DNA from 3 places in the Cellulosimicrobium sp. EB106-03-01-XG111 genome. Region 1 is predicted to be linked to each of the others. Evidence: predicted binding sites of a transcription regulator. Region 1 holds the regulator's gene; each other region holds the start of a gene.
The links. Region 1 encodes Rex, which represses fermentation and respiration genes when NADH is low (regulators of the CRP and FNR family bind a similar motif). Its sites were predicted from a motif close to CTTGTGAANNNNTTCACAAG; they were not measured.
Positions count from the first base shown of each region.

Region 2: pflB (formate C-acetyltransferase) is a predicted target of Rex. The motif match lies at 1,695-1,714, and genes of this name have one in related genera.
Region 3: adhE (bifunctional acetaldehyde-CoA/alcohol dehydrogenase) is a predicted target of Rex. The motif match lies at 2,629-2,648, and genes of this name have one in related genera.

Region 1 covers NZ_JBYTEQ010000007.1:9,538-14,697, reverse strand. The annotation lists gene AC3WT4_RS08265 (TlpA family protein disulfide reductase) at 1-342, opposite strand, end outside; gene AC3WT4_RS08260 (histidine phosphatase family protein) at 554-1,225, opposite strand; gene AC3WT4_RS08255 (MarR family winged helix-turn-helix transcriptional regulator) at 1,318-1,848, opposite strand; gene AC3WT4_RS08250 (YceI family protein) at 2,017-2,568, shown strand; gene AC3WT4_RS08245 (redox-sensing transcriptional repressor Rex) at 2,688-3,380, opposite strand; gene AC3WT4_RS08240 (glutaredoxin family protein) at 3,421-3,711, opposite strand; gene AC3WT4_RS08235 (HAD family hydrolase) at 3,761-4,633, shown strand; gene AC3WT4_RS08230 (30S ribosomal protein bS22) at 4,735-4,833, opposite strand; gene AC3WT4_RS08225 (acetoin utilization protein AcuC) at 5,019-5,160, opposite strand, start outside.
Region 2 covers NZ_JBYTEQ010000003.1:276,893-282,052, reverse strand. The annotation lists gene dxs (1-deoxy-D-xylulose-5-phosphate synthase) at 1-397, shown strand, start outside; gene AC3WT4_RS05335 (carboxylate-amine ligase) at 488-1,585, opposite strand; gene pflB (formate C-acetyltransferase) at 1,964-4,279, shown strand; gene pflA (pyruvate formate-lyase-activating protein) at 4,310-5,160, shown strand, end outside.
Region 3 covers NZ_JBYTEQ010000025.1:30,227-35,386, forward strand. The annotation lists gene AC3WT4_RS17615 (glycoside hydrolase family 65 protein) at 1-198, shown strand, start outside; gene AC3WT4_RS17620 (prolyl oligopeptidase family serine peptidase) at 292-2,529, opposite strand; gene adhE (bifunctional acetaldehyde-CoA/alcohol dehydrogenase) at 2,736-5,160, shown strand, end outside.

The sequences.
Region 1 (5,160 bases):
GTTGATCCCGAGCACCTGCACGCCGTCGTCGGCGCGGTCGTTGGCGAGCGCCACGAGGTCGGGCGCCTCGGCCCGGCACGGTGCGCACGCCGCGTACCAGGTGTTGAGCACGACGACGTCGCCGAGCCACGCGCTCGTGTCGACCTGCTCGCCCTCGTAGTCCGTGCCCGTGAGCGCGACGACGTCGCCGCGCTCGTCGGCGTCCCACGTGCGGACCGACCCGTCGCCCGAGACGAAGCCCTGGCCCACGACGTCGGTCGTCGCGCCGGAGTCCTGGGCGGCGCACGCCGCGAGGCCGAGGGTCGCGGCGAGCACGACGGCGCCCGTCAGCGCCCGGCGCACGGGTCGTCGGCGCGGCGGCACGGCAGCGGCCCGCGCCTCGACGGAGAGTTGGCGCGCGGCGCGCGCGCGCGAGTCGGCGGTCACGACGGCATCACGGGACGCACCCTGCCCGCGCTTCCTGAACGGGACCTGAGAGACGTGACCTCCGCCACGCCCGAACCGTGCAGATCGGGCGTGGCGACCATGGCGACAGCGCTGGACATGACCGACGTCACGCCCCCGAGACGGTCGCCGCGCCCGGGAGGAGGTCCGCGACCGGCTCGGTGTAGTGCAGGCCGACCAGGCGGTCGTCCTCGAAGTGCAGGGACGTGAGCGACGCGAGCGAGCACTCGCGCTTGCGCGGGTCGTGCCAGAGCCGGCGGTTCTCGAAGCTCAGGCGCGTGAGCCACACCGGGAGCTGGTGGCTGACGAGCAGCGCCTCGTGCCCGGCCGCCTTGTCCCGCGCGTCGGCGACGGCGGCCCGCATGCGCGCGACCTGCTCCACGTACGGCTCGCCCCACGACGGGCGGAACGGGTTCCACAGGTAGGGCCAGTGCTGCGGGTGCCGCAGCGAGCCGTCGCCGACGCCGAAGGTCTTGCCCTCGAAGTGGTTCGCGGCCTCGATGAGCCGCTCGTCCGTGCCGAGCTCGAGCCCGAACGCCTCGGCGGCGGGCGTCGCGGTCTCCTGCGCGCGCTGCAGCGGCGAGGCCACGACGACCGTGAGGTCGGCGCGCGGGCGCGACGTGCCGTCGGGCCCGGGCTCGCCCGCGAGGTGCGCGGCGACGCGGCGAGCCATCTCGTGCCCGCGCTCGGAGAGGTGGTAGCCGGGGATCCGGCCGTAGAGGACGCCGTCGGGGTTGTGGACCTCGCCGTGGCGCAGGAGGTGGACGATGGTGGAGACCATGCCCACCAGTGTCCCGCACTCGGGGCGAGCGCACGCCATCGCGGGCCGACGTCGCGGGACGGGACGGGCGGGGACGCGCCGGGACGGGCCGGTCAGGTGTCGCGGTCGGCCTTGCACGCCTCGGCGACGGCCGCCATCGCCTCGCCCAGCGCGCGGAACTGCTCCGGCGTGAGCACGTCGACCAGGTAGCGCCGCACGGCCGCGACGTGCGCGGGCGCCGACGCGACGAGCACGCGGTAGCCCTCGCTCGTCATCACGCAGTTCACGCCGCGGCGGTCGCCCGAGCTCGCGGAGCGCCGGACCAGGCCGCGCGCCTCCATGCGCGCGACGGTGTGCGTCACGCGGCTGCGCGAGCGGGCGAGACCGTCCGCGAGCGCCGACATGCGCAGCGTGTGGTCGGGGCTCTCCGAGAGGCGCACGAGCAGCTCGTACTCGTTGAGGGACACGTCGGACCGCTCCTCGTGGTCACGACCCAGTGCCTCGATGAAGCGCACGGTCCCGTCGAGGTAGGCGCGCCACAGGCGCTGCTGCTCGGTGTCGAGCCAGCGCGGCTCACCGGTCGGGGCGGCTGCCGCGGTGCGGACGGTCGTCGCCGTCGGGGTGTCGACGTCGTTGCTGGTCATGGGTCCTCGGCGGTGCGGGAGGGGGCTGGGGGCGGTGCGGGGCGACGCGGAACATTGTTCCACCCCACCGGGAATAGACGGATCGAGGGGTGCTGTTGATACGCTCGTCCGAAGTTGAACCTTCAACCACTTGGGTCCGCCAGGACCCCGACCACCACAGGAGCACCCATGGCCTCGTCGCTGCCCGCCGGCCTCACCACCGGTACCTACGCCCTCGACGCGTCGCACTCGCAGGCGTCGTTCACCGTCCGCCACGCCGGGATCTCCAAGGTCCGCGGCACCCTCGCGATCACCGACGGCACGATCACCGTGGGCGACGACCTCGAGTCGACGTCCGTGACCGCCCAGCTCGACGCCGCGTCCGTGAGCACGGGCGACGAGAACCGCGACAACCACCTGCGCAGCGCCGACTTCTGGGACGCGGAGAACAAGCCGACGTGGACGTTCACGTCGACGCGCATCACGGGCGACGGCGACGACTACGTCGTGGCGGGCGACCTGACCATCAACGGCGTCACCAAGCCGGTCGAGCTCGAGACCGAGTTCGCGGGCACCGCGACCGACCCGTTCGGCAACCCGCGCGCCGGGTTCGAGGCGACCACCGAGATCTCGCGCAAGGAGTTCGGCCTCACCTGGAACGCCGCGCTCGAGACCGGCGGCGTGCTCGTCGGCGACAAGATCAAGATCGCGCTCGACGTCTCGGCCATCAAGCAGGCCTGACCGTCCTCCCGGGCACGTCCCGGGCGAGACCGGCGCCCACCGGCAGGGGTGCCGCCCCGAGGGGCCGCGTGCAGAGCACGCGGCCCTTCGTCGTCCCCGGGTCCGGGCGCCGGGCCCGCTCAGCGCTCCTGCGACGCCGCGAGCGCGCGGGCCTGCGAGTGGAACGCGAGGATCTGCAGCTCGCTGCCGACGTCCACGCCGCGCACGTCGACGTCCGCCGGGACCTGGAGCGCGCGCGGCGCGAAGTTGAGGATCTCGCGCACCCCGGCCGCGACCACGCGGTCCGCGACCGCCTGGGCGTGCGCCGCAGGCGTCGCGAGGACGACGATCGACACCTTCTCGCGCTCCACGACCTCCTCGAGCGCGTCGACGTGCTCGACGACGAGGCCCGCGGCCCGCGTCCCGACGACGTCCGGCGACGCGTCGAGCAGCGCCGCGACGTGGAAGCCGCGCTGCTCGTAGCCCGAGTAGTTCGCGAGGGCGTGCCCCAGGTTGCCGATCCCGACGATCGCGATCCGGTGCTCGTCGACCAGGCCCAGCGCCTCGGTGATGTACTGCGCCAGCGAGTCGACGTCGTAGCCCACGCCGCGCGTGCCGAACGAGCCGAGGAACGACAGGTCCTTGCGCAGCTGCGCCGGGCCCACGCCGGACAGCTCCGCCAGCTCGACCGACGACGTCGTCCCGACGCCCCGCGCCACGAGGTCGCGCAGCGCGCGCAGGTAGGACGGGAGCCGCGCCACCGTCGCGCTCGGGATCCCCGGCGCCGTCACCTCACCGACTACCTGCTCAGCCACCGTCACTCCGTCGTCCATGGGACCGTCCTCGTCGACGGTCACGCTCCACCGGGAGGAATCATCCCAGGTCCGTGCGCGGCACCGAAATCCGGGCCACCGCGCGCGCCAGCCGACGCGCGTCCACGCGCCAGAAGCCCTGCTGCACGCCGCCGACCGTGACGACCGGCACGTACTCCCCGTACTGCTCGCGCAGCGCCGGGTCCGCGCCCGGCGCGTCGACGTCGACCTCCGCCCACGCGACGCCGGCCTCGCGGCACACCGCCTCGACGACCGTCCGTGCGTCGTCGCACAGGTGGCAGCCCGCGCGACCGAACAGCAGGACCGGGGCGGGGGCGTCGGGGGTGCTCACGCCTCCCAGGGTACGAGGCCCCGGCAGCCCGACCGCCTAGAGTGGAGGCATGGCGACGTCTCCCGGCCCGGGCCCCGACCCGACCTCCCGGCCGACGCTCCCCGAGGAGGCCCCCGCGCGCGCACCCGGGCCGCCGCACCGGACCGCCGCGTTCTTCGACGTCGACAACACGATCATCCGCGGCGCGTCGTCGTTCCACCTGGCGCGCGCCCTGTACCAGCGCGAGTTCTTCTCGACGCTCGACATCGTGCGGTTCGCGGCGCACCAGGCCCGGTACCTCGTGTTCGGCGAGAACAAGCGGCAGATCGACCGCATCCGCTCGCGCGCCCTGGACCTCATCGCCGGGCGCTCCGTCGCGGAGGTCACCGCGATCGGCGAGGAGGTCTACGACACCGTCCTGTCGCTGCGCATCTACCCCGGCACGCGCCGCCTGCTCGACGAGCACCTCGCCGCCGGGCACCAGGTGTGGCTCGTCTCCGCGACCCCCGTCGAGATCGGCGAGCTCATCGCGCGCCGGCTCGGCACGACGGGCGCGCTCGGCACCGTCGCGGAGCACGAGGACGGCTTCTACACGGGACGGCTCGTCGGCGACATGATGCACGGCCGCGCCAAGGCCGCCGGGGTACGGGCGCTCGCCGAGCGCGAGGACATCGACCTCGAGGCGTCGTACGCGTACGGCGACTCGCTCAACGACGTGACGATGATGGAGGCCGTGGGGCACCCGTGCCCCATCAACCCCGACGCGCGCCTGCGCCGCCACGCGCAGGACGTCGGCTGGCCCATCCGCGAGTTCCGCGGGCGCCGCCGCCGCGTCGCGCGCAGCAGCGTCCGCACCGCGAGCTGGGCCGGCGCCGCCTGGGCCGCCGCGCTCGTCCTGCGCTCCGTGCGCCGCGCCGTCGACCGGCGCATCGCCCGCCTCTGACCCGGCCGGCGCGGACGGCGACCGCCGGAGACGCGTCGAGCCCGGTCCCTCGGGAGGGGCCGGGCTCGACGACGGGTCGGCGCGTCAGGACGCGCGCGACGTCACTTCTTGTTGCGACGCTGGTGACGCGTCTTGCGAAGCAGCTTGCGGTGCTTCTTCTTGGCCATGCGCTTGCGGCGCTTCTTGATGACGGAGCCCATACGGTCCTCGCAATGCTCGAGCGGCGTGTCGGTCGGCGACCGGTCGACCGGCCGCGGGTGGTCCACGGTTGATCGGGGCCCCGGCGACCACGAGGGCGCCGCAAGCCGACCAACACGAGAGAAATCCGCCCCCTAGCCTACCCGCTCGCGCCCGTGCCCCGGTACGCGACCGGTCGCGGGGCGTCTCAGTCGAAGTGCGCGTCGAGGCCGAGCAGCGGGAAGACGGCCCGGCGCGTGGCCGCGACGGCGCGGTCGACGTCGTCGTCCGGGTCGTACCCGCTGCTCCACCGCCGCACCTCGACCTCGGGCCCGAACGCGAGCGGCGCG
Region 2 (5,160 bases), on a different contig from region 1:
GGCGCCGGGTGGTCCGCGCCGCGTCCTGCTCGTCGGCCTGGGCTCGATGGCCCGCGTCGCGCTCGACGCCGGGGAGTCGCTCACCGCGCACGGCGTCGACGTCACGGTGGCGTCGCCCACGTGGGTGCTCCCGCTGCCGAGCGCGCTCGTCAAGCTCGCCGGGGAGCACGACCTCGTCGTGACGGTGGAGGACGGCGTCGTGGACGGCGGCGTCGGTGCGCTGCTGGCCCAGCGGGCGCTGGAGTCGGGCGTGCGCACGCCCGTGCACCCGATCGGCCTCCCGGCGCAGTTCCTCGACCACGCCACGCGCGACCAGGTCGTGTCGGCGTACCGCCTCACCGGGGCGGACGTCGCGCGCGACGTGCTGGACGCGCTCGCGGCGCTCGCGCGCGGCTGACGAACCCTGCCGCGCACCCGGCCCCCGGGCGCGCGGCCCCGGACATGCGGACGGCCCGCGGCGCAGGTGCGCCGCGGGCCGTCGCGTCGGTCAGGAGTGGGTGACCTCGACCGCGTGCTCGACGACGGCGCGCAGGTCGCCGCCGGACGCCGCGTGCCACGCGCGCTGCCGGGCGGCGCCGTTGCCCCCGGACCACAGGCGGCCGAGCAGCTCGGTCACCGCGTCCAGGTCGCCGGCGTCGACGAGCGCGTCGCGCACGTGCGCGACGAGCTGGCCGACGACGTCGTGCGCGGGGGCCGGGCGCCACGTGAGGGGCGAGACGAGGTCCTCCTCGAGGCCCGAGCGGCCGGCGCGCCAGGAGGCGGTGCGCAGGATCTCGGGCCGCAGCTCGGGCGCGGGCGCGCCGTCGGCGGACTCGCGGGCCGCCGTCTCGACGAGGCCGCGGGCGAGCGCCGCGAGCAGCGTCGCGGTGTCCGGGTCGAGGCACACGTCCGCGACGCGGATCTCGACCGTGGGGTACCGCGACGACAGGCGGGCGTCGAAGTAGACCATGTTCTCGTCGAGGATCGTGCCGGTCGCCACGAGGCCGTCGACCGCCGCGCGGTACGCCTCGGGCGAGCCGAACGCGCGCGTCGGGCCCGAGGTGGGCCAGCGCGACCAGACCTGCGACCGGAAGCTCGCGTACCCGCTGTCCTGGCCCTGCCAGAAGGGCGAGTTCGTGCTCAGCGCGAGGAGCGTCGCGAGCCACGGCCCGATTCGGTCGAGCACCGCGACGCCCTCGGTGTCGTCCGCGACGGCGACGTGCACGTGGCAGCCGCTCGTCAGCTGCTCCCGCGCGGTGAGGCCGAACGCGGCGCGCGCCTCGAGGTAGCGCAGGCGCGACACGGTCGTGCCCTCGAACGGCAGGGGAGACGTCGAGAGCGCGGCGACCCGGGCCCCGACGCGGTCCGCGGCCTCCTGGGCACGGCGCCGGCCGTCGCGGATCTCGGTCGCGAGCTCGTCGATCTCGCGGCGCGGGTGCGTCGCCGTCTCGAGCTGTTCCTCCATGAACTCCGACTCCAGCGAGCCGGTGCCCCCGCCCTTGTCGTCGCTGCCGGAGGCCTCGAGGGCCTCGGCCGCGCGGGCGACGGGCTGCCCGTCGTCGCCGACGAGCAGGAACTCTTCCTCGACCCCTACGGTGCGTTTCACCCGGGCAGTCTCACACGGATGCGCGCGGCACGTCCGGCGAGCGTGTGACGGGCGCCCGTGTCGTGCGTCACGACGCCGGTGCACGGTCCCCGGCGAGCGGGTCGGAGGGCTTGTGAAGGTCATCACAAGACGTGTCCGGTGGTGGTGTGGGAGGGCCCAGGATCCGCAGGATCCCGCGGTTCCCGCGGGGTCGCGCCCGCCTCGGGACCTAGGTCCCCGGGCGGTCCCGAACGCCTCCGCCGCGGGCCGCGGGAACCTAGCCTGGAGGTGGCGAAGGAGCCCGTCGGAACCTCGGCCGAGGACCCCACCCGGGTCCTCGCGAGGCCGGCGGGTCCGGCCGGCGCGCGGACCCGCGCGTCAGGCACGAGGGAGGTCCAGATGACCAGCGTTTCCGAGGCACCCGGCACGACGAGCGGCGGCCGCGCGGCGGAGGCGGGCACCGTCGACCCGCAGCACGACACCGCGCACGTCCCCGCGTGGGAGGGCTTCACCGACGGCCCGTGGCGCGACACGGTCGACGTGCGCGACTTCATCCAGCGCAACTACCGCCCGTACACGGGCGACGCGTCGTTCCTCGCCGGCCCCACGGAGCGCACGACGGGCATCTGGAGCACGCTGTCCGCCATGTTCCCGGAGGAGCGGGAGATGGGGATCTACGACGTGGACACCCACACGCCCGCCGGGATCACGGCGCACGCGCCGGGCTACATCGACAAGGCGCACGAGGTGATCGTGGGTCTCCAGACCGACGCCCCGCTCAAGCGCGCGATCATGCCGAACGGCGGCTGGCGCATGGTCGAGGGCGCGCTGGAGACCTACGGCTACGAGGTCGACGAGACCCTGCGCAAGGTCTTCACCGAGTACCGCAAGACGCACAACCAGGGCGTGTTCGACGTCTACCCGCCGAACGTGCGCGCGGCCCGCAGCTCGCACATCATCACGGGCCTGCCCGACGCCTACGGCCGCGGCCGGATCATCGGCGACTACCGCCGCGTCGCGCTCTACGGCGTCGACGCCCTGATCGCCGCGAAGAAGCTCGACAAGCTCGGGCTCGACACGCAGCCCTTCAGCGAGAAGGTCGTGCGCGAGCGCGAGGAGCACGCGGAGCAGATCCGCGCGCTGGGCGAGCTCAAGGAGATGGCGGCCTCGTACGGCTACGACATCTCCGGGCCCGCGACGTCGGCCCGCGAGGCCGTGCAGTGGCTCTACTTCGCCTACCTCGCCGCGGTGAAGGAGCAGAACGGCGCCGCGATGTCGCTCGGGCGCACGTCGACGTTCCTCGACGTGTTCATCGACCGCGACCTCGAGGCCGGCCGCATCACGGAGTCCGAGGCGCAGGAGATCATCGACGACTTCGTCATCAAGCTGCGCATCGTGCGGTTCCTGCGCACGCCCGAGTACGACGCCCTGTTCTCCGGCGACCCGACCTGGGTCACCGAGACGATCGGCGGCATGGGCGAGGACGGGCGCCCGCTCGTCACGAAGAACTCGTTCCGGTTCCTCCAGACGCTCTACAACCTCGGCCCGGCCCCCGAGCCGAACATGACGGTCTTCTGGAGCCCGGAGCTGCCGCAGGGCTTCAAGGACTACTGCGCCCAGGTCTCGATCGACACCTCGGCCGTGCAGTACGAGTCGGACGAGCTCATCCGCCAGCACTGGGGCGACGACGCGGCGATCGCGTGCTGCGTGTCCCCGATGCGGGTCGGCAAGCAGATGCAGTTCTTCGGTGCGCGCGTGAACCTCGCCAAGACGCTGCTCTACGCGATCAACGGCGGGCGCGACGAGATCTCGGGCAAGCAGGTCTCGCCCGTGGCGGCGCCCGTCGAGGGCGACGTGCTCGACTTCGACGACGTCATGGCGAAGTTCGACGCGACGATGGACTGGCTGGCCGAGACGTACGTCGAGGCGCTCAACTGCATCCACTGGTCGCACGACAAGTACGCGTACGAGCGCATCGAGATGGCGCTGCACGACAAGGACGTGCTGCGGACCATGGCGTGCGGCATCGCGGGCCTGTCCGTCGCGGCGGACTCGCTGTCGGCGATCAAGCACGCGAAGGTCTCCGTCGTCCGCGACGAGCGCGGCCTCGTCGTCGACTACGTGACCGAGGGCGAGTACCCCACGTTCGGCAACGACGACGACCGGGCCGACGCGATCGCCGTCGACCTCGTCGAGCGGTTCATGGCGAAGGTGCGCACGCACCCGACGTACCGTGACGCGGTGCCCACGCAGTCGGTCCTGACGATCACGTCGAACGTCGTGTACGGCAAGGCGACGGGCAACACGCCCGACGGCCGTCGCGCCGGCGAGCCCTTCGCCCCGGGCGCCAACCCGATGAACGGGCGCGACACGCACGGCATGCTCGCCTCGGCGCTGTCGGTGGCCAAGCTGCCGTACGACGAGGCGCAGGACGGCATCTCGCTGACCAACACGGTCGTGCCGAGCGGGCTCGGGCGCACCAAGGAGGAGCAGGTCACCAACCTCGCCGGCCTCCTGGACGCCTACATCGGGTCCGAGGGATACCACATGAACGTCAACGTGCTGAACCGCGAGACGCTCCTGGACGCCATGGACCACCCGGAGAACTACCCGCAGCTGACGATCCGCGTGTCCGGGTACGCGGTGAACTTCGTCCGCCTCACGCGCGAGCAGCAGCTGGACGTGCTCTCGCGCACCTTCCACGGCGCGCTCTGACGAGCCCTGACGAGCCCTGAGGAGCCAGCCATGACCGTCACCCTTCCCGGCCCCGCCGTCCGCCCGCAGCGCGGGTGCGGCGTCCCCGGGAGCACCCTGCCCGACGACGCCACGCGCCTCGACGTCCCGGGCGCCCCGACCTCCGCGGCCGAGCCCGCGGCGTCGGGCACGCCCGTGGGCCACGCGCGCCGGGCGGGCGCGGGCCTGGACGGGTTGACGGTCGCGGACGTGGACCGGGCCGACAAGCTCGCGGCGATGCGCGCGGGCGAGCTCGGCTCGGTCCACTCCTGGGAGCTCGTCACCGCCGTGGACGGGCCGGGGACCCGGCTCACGGTCTTCCTCAACGGGTGCCCGCTGCGGTGCCTGTACTGCCACAACCCCGACACGTTCGCCATGAAGGACGGCAGGCCCGTCACGGCGGACGAGCTGCTCGGGCGCGTCCGGCGCTACCTGCCCGTGTTCCGGGCGACGCACGGAGGGCTCACGCTCTCCGGCGGCGAGGTGCTCATGCAGCCCGCGTTCGCGGCGCGCGTCCTGCGCGGCGCGAAGGCGATGGGCGTGCACACCGCGCTCGACACGTCGGGCTTCCTCGGCGCGAACGCGACCGACGCGATGCTCGACGACACGGACCTCGTGCTGCTCGACGTGAAGTCCGGCGACCCGGACACCTACAGGAAGGTCACCAGCCGCGACCTCGAGCCGACCCTGCGGTTCGGGCGGCGGATCGCCGAGCGCGGGCTCACCGGCCACGCGCCCGAGGTGTGGGTGCGCTTCGTCCTCGTCCCGGGCCTCACCGACGACCCGGACAACGTCGAGAAGGTCGCCGACTACGCCGCCTCGCTCAACGCGGTCCGCCCCGGCACGGTGACGCGCGTCGAGGT
Region 3 (5,160 bases), on a different contig from region 1:
GAGCTCGACGCCGAGACCGGCGACGGCGCGCAGGTCGTCGTGCGCGGCGAGCAGGTGAAGGTCGTCCCGGGCGAGGTCGCGCGCGTCGCGCTCGACGGCCAGGGCCCCGTGAGGCCGGGCCGTCCGAGCCTGCGCGCGCTCTCCGGCAACCGCCGCGAGGACGGCACCCTCATCACCGCGACGGTGCCCCACTCCTGAGGGCCGCCCGCACCTCGCCGACCAGGTCGTCCTGGCGCGTCCGGCCTCGCCGACGCGCCAGGACCACCTGCTCGGCCCGGCAGGAGCGCCGGGTCAGCCGAGGCGCTCGGCGAGGAAGCGGTAGTGCACCGCGGCCATGTGCGCGGCCTGGGCGTTGTTCGCGGCGCCGCCGTGGCCGCCCTCGATGTTCTCGTAGTACGTGACGTCCTTGCCCTCGCCGAGCATCTTCGCGGCGAGCTTGCGCGCGTGGCCCGGGTGGACGCGGTCGTCCTTCGTCGACGTCGTGAACAGCACGGGCGGGTAGTCGCGCTCGGCGTCGAACAGGTGGTACGGCGAGAACGTGCGGATGAACTCCCACTGCTCGGGGTCGTCCGGGTCGCCGTACTCCGCCGCCCACGACGCCCCGGCGAGGAGCTTCGTGTAGCGGCGCATGTCGAGCAGCGGCACGCCGACGATCACGGCGCCGAACAGCTCGGGGTACTGCGTGAGCATGTTGCCGGCGAGCAGGCCGCCGTTGGAGCGGCCCTCCATCCCGAGGTGCCCGGGCGTGGTGATCCCGCGGGCGACGAGGTCGCGCGCGACGGCGGCGAAGTCCTCGTAGGCGCGGTGGCGGTTCGCCTTGAGCGCGGCCTGGTGCCACGCGGGACCGTACTCGCCGCCGCCGCGGATGTTGGCGACGACGTAGACGCCGCCCTGCGCGAGCCACGCGCGGCCGAGCGCGCCGGAGTACGCGGGCGTGAGCGAGATCTCGAAGCCGCCGTACCCGTACAGCAGCGTGGGCGCGGTGCCGGCGCCGGTTCCCGTGCCGCCGTCGCCCGCCCCCGCGACGAGGTCCGCGCGGCCCACGACGAAGTACGGCACGCGCGTGCCGTCGTCGGACGTGGCGAAGTGCTGCGCGACGGTCATGCCGTCGGCGTCGAAGAACGCGGGGTTGGACTTGACGACCTCGGGCGCGCCCGCGTCGCCGGGGTGCTCGCCGAGCGCCAGGAGCGAGAGCCTCGTCGGCGTGAGGTAGTCGGTCGTGACGAGCCAGAGGTCGTCGGTGTCGACGGGGTCGACCGCCCCGACGGCGACCGTGCCCAGCGCGGGCAGGCCCGGGATCTCCGAGCGCACCCACGGCGCGTCCGCGGTCTCCTGCCCGACGGCGGCCCTGGCGTCCCCGGGAGCGGCGGCGTCGGGCGGCGTCAGCACGTGCAACCGGTTCTTCACGTCGTCGAGCACGTTGACGACGAGGTGGTGGCGCGTCCACGTGGCGCCGGCGAGCGACGTCGTCGCGGTGGGCTCGAAGAGCACGGTGAAGCCGCGGTCGCCCGCGAGGAAGTCGTCGAACCGGGCCGCGAGGAGCGACCCCGCGCGGTACGTGGCGCCCCCGACCGTCCAGTCGTCGCGCAGCTCGACGAGCAGCCACTCGCGCCGCACGCCGACCTCGGCGGAGTCGGGCACGTCGATCTTCGTCAGGCGCTGCTCGGGCGTGCCGGTGCGCTCGGCGAGGTAGAGCTCGTCGGAGTAGAACGCCTTGGAGCGGTGCACGAAGTCGCGCTCGAACCCGGGCGTGTGGGAGCGCCAGGCGGAGATGTACATGTCCTCGTCGGTGCCCTCGTAGACGGTCACCGCGGCGTCGAGCGGGGTGCCGCGCGTCCAGCGCTTGACCACGCGCGGGTATCCGGACGGCGTGAGCGTGCCCTCCCCGAAGTCGGTGAAGACGTAGACGGTGTCGGCGTCGATCCAGCCGAGCGAGCCCTTGGCCTCGGCGCGGTGGAAGCCGCCGTCCTCCGGCGCGACGAACCGCTTCTCCACGAGGTCGAACTCGCGCGTGACGTCGGCGTCGGAGCCGCCGGGGGAGAGCTCGACGAGCGCGTGCCGCCAGGGCTCGCCCGCGGCGAGCTGCTCCGGCGTCGGGCGCAGGACGCTCGCGCCGTGCCAGACCCACGACTCGCCCTCGGTCGCGGCGAGCGCGTCGAGGTCGAGCACGGTCTCCCACTCCGGGTCGTCGGTGCGGTAGGACTCGAGCGTCGTGCGCCGCCAGACGCCGCGCTCGTGCTGCGCGTCCCGCCAGAAGTTGTAGTACCGGTCGCCGATCTTCGAGACCTCGGGGATCTTGGCGTCGGAGTCGAGCACCTCGCGGATCGCGCGCTCGGTCGCGGCGAACTCGTCGGCGGTCTCGAGCGTGTCGGCGACCTCGGCGTTGCGGGCGCGGACCCAGGCCAGCGCCTCGTCGCCCTCGACGTCCTCGAGCCAGAGGTACGGGTCGTGGGGGGTGCCGTCCGGTCGGTCGGTCGCGGCGCGGCTCTCGGTCGCGGGCGAGGGGCGCGTCGTCTGCTCGGCGGTCATGGTCACCCACCCTACGGCGCGCGGGCGGTGGTGCGGAGGTCACGAGAGGGCGGGGACCTTCGGCCCGCATCGGGGCCGGACCCTTGTGGGGACGCGCGGCTTGTGAAAACCTTCACAAGTAGAGAGACCGCCGAAGGAGCCGGGGCATCCCGGCCCCGGCACACCCGCGGCCGACGCCCGGCCAGGCCGGGCACCGGAGGGGACGCATGAGCGCGAAGAGCGCGAGCACGAAGGTCGAGAACCGCACCGAGGACACCCGCACGACGCACGAGATCGACGTCCTCGTCGAGCGGGCCCGCAAGGCTCTCGACCAGTACATGAGCCTCACGCAGGAGGACGTCGACCGGATCGTCCTCAAGGCGTCCGTCGCCGGCCTGCACCAGCACGGCCACCTCGCGCAGATGGCCGTCGCCGAGACCGGGCGCGGCGTCTTCGAGGACAAGGCGACGAAGAACATCTTCGCGTGCGAGCACGTGCCCAACTCGATGGCCAACCTCAAGACGGTCGGCGTCATCGGTCGCGACGAGCTCACGGGCGTCGTCGAGATCGCCGAGCCCGTCGGTGTCGTGTGCGCCGTGACGCCGGTGACGAACCCGACGTCGACGACCATCTTCAAGTCGCTCATCGCGCTCAAGACGCGCAACCCCGTGGTGTTCGCGTTCCACCCGAGCGCGCAGCGCTCCTCGGTCGAGGCCGCCCGCATCGTGCGCGACGCCGCGGTCGCGGCCGGCGCGCCCGACGACTGCATCCAGTGGGTCGAGCACCCGTCGATCGAGGCGACCAACACGCTCATGCACCACCCGGGCGTCGCGCTCATCCTCGCGACGGGCGGCAACGGCATGGTCCGTGCGGCCTACTCGGCCGGCAAGCCGGCGCTCGGGGTCGGCGCGGGCAACGTCCCGGCCTACGTGGAGAAGAGCGCCGACCTCGGTCGGGCGATCAACGACGTCGTCATGTCGAAGGCGTTCGACAACGGCATGGTCTGCGCGTCGGAGCAGGCGCTCATCCTCGACGACGTGATCTACGACGACGCGATGCGCGAGCTGGCCCGCCTGCACGCCTACCGCGTGACGCCCGCCGAGAAGGCGATGCTCGAGCGCCTCATCTTCGGTGTCGAGGCGAACGGCACGAACTGCGCCGGCGCGAAGCTCAACCCGAAGGTCGTGGGCAAGTCGCCCGTGTGGATCGCGCGCGAGGCCGGGTTCGAGGTCCCCGACGACACGTCGATCATCCTCGCCGAGATCGACGACGTCGGGCCCGACGAGCCGCTGAGCCGCGAGAAGCTCACGCCCGTCCTGGCCGTCCTGCGGGCCCGCGACACCGAGCACGGCGTCCGCCTCGCGGAGCGCATGGTCGAGCTCGACGGCCTGGGCCACTCGGCCGCGATCCACACGTCCGACGAGGGGCTCGTCGAGCGGTACGGGTCGCGCGTCAAGGCCGTGCGCGTGCTGTGGAACAGCCCGACGTCGCTCGGCGGGATCGGTGACATCTACAACGCGCTGCTCCCGTCGCTCACCCTCGGCTGCGGCAGCTACGGCGCGAACTCGGTGTCGAACAACGTGTCGGCGGTCAACCTCATCAACGTCAAGCGGATCGGGCGGCGCAACAACAACATGCAGTGGTTCAAGGTGCCCGCCAAGACGTACTTCGAGCCGAACTCGATCCAGTACCTCGCGCAGATGCGCGACGTGCACCGCGTCACGATCGTCACCGACAAGGTCATGAGCCGCATCGGCGTCGTCGACCGCGTGCTCGACGTCCTCGCCCGCCGCGAGGAGAAGGTCGCGATCCAGATCATCGACGCGGTCGAGCCGGAGCCGAGCGTCGGCACCGTGAACCGCGGCGCGGAGTCGATGCGCGACTTCGAGCCGGACACGATCATCGCGATCGGCGGCGGCTCGCCGATGGACGCCGCCAAGGTCATGTGGCTGCGCTACGAGCACCCGGAGATCGAGTTCTCCGACATGCGCGAGAAGTTCTTCGACGTGCGCAAGCGCGCGTACAAGTTCCCGGAGCTCGGCGGCCGGGCGAAGCTCGTGTGCATCCCGACGTCGTCGGGCACCGGCGCGGAGGTGACGCCGTTCGCGGTCATCACCGACCCGGAGACGGGCTTCAAGTACCCGCTCGCGGACTACGCGCTCACCCCGACCGTGGCGATCGTCGACCCCGTGCTCACGGACACCATGCCGGCGAAGCTCGCGGCCGACTCGGGCTTCGACGCCCTCACGCACGCCACCGAGGCGTTCGTCTCCGTCTACGCGAACGACTTCACCGACGGGCTGTGCCTGCAGGCGATCAAGATGGTCTTCGAGCACATCGAGGACTCGGTCACGCAGGGCGCGGCGGCCCCGAAGGCGCGCGAGAAGATGCACAACGCGGCGACCATCGCGGGCATGGCGTTCGGCTCGGCGATGCTCGGCATCGTGCACGCCATGGCGCACACCGTGGGCTCGACGTTCCACCTCGTGCACGGGCGCACCAACGCGGTGCTCCTGCCGCACGTGATCCGCTACAACGGCCAGGTGCCTACGAAGCTCACGAGCTGGCCCAAGTACGAGCGCTACGTGGCGCCCGAGCGGTTCCAGGAGATCGCGAAGCACCTCGGCCTGCCGGCCTCGACCCCGGAGGAGG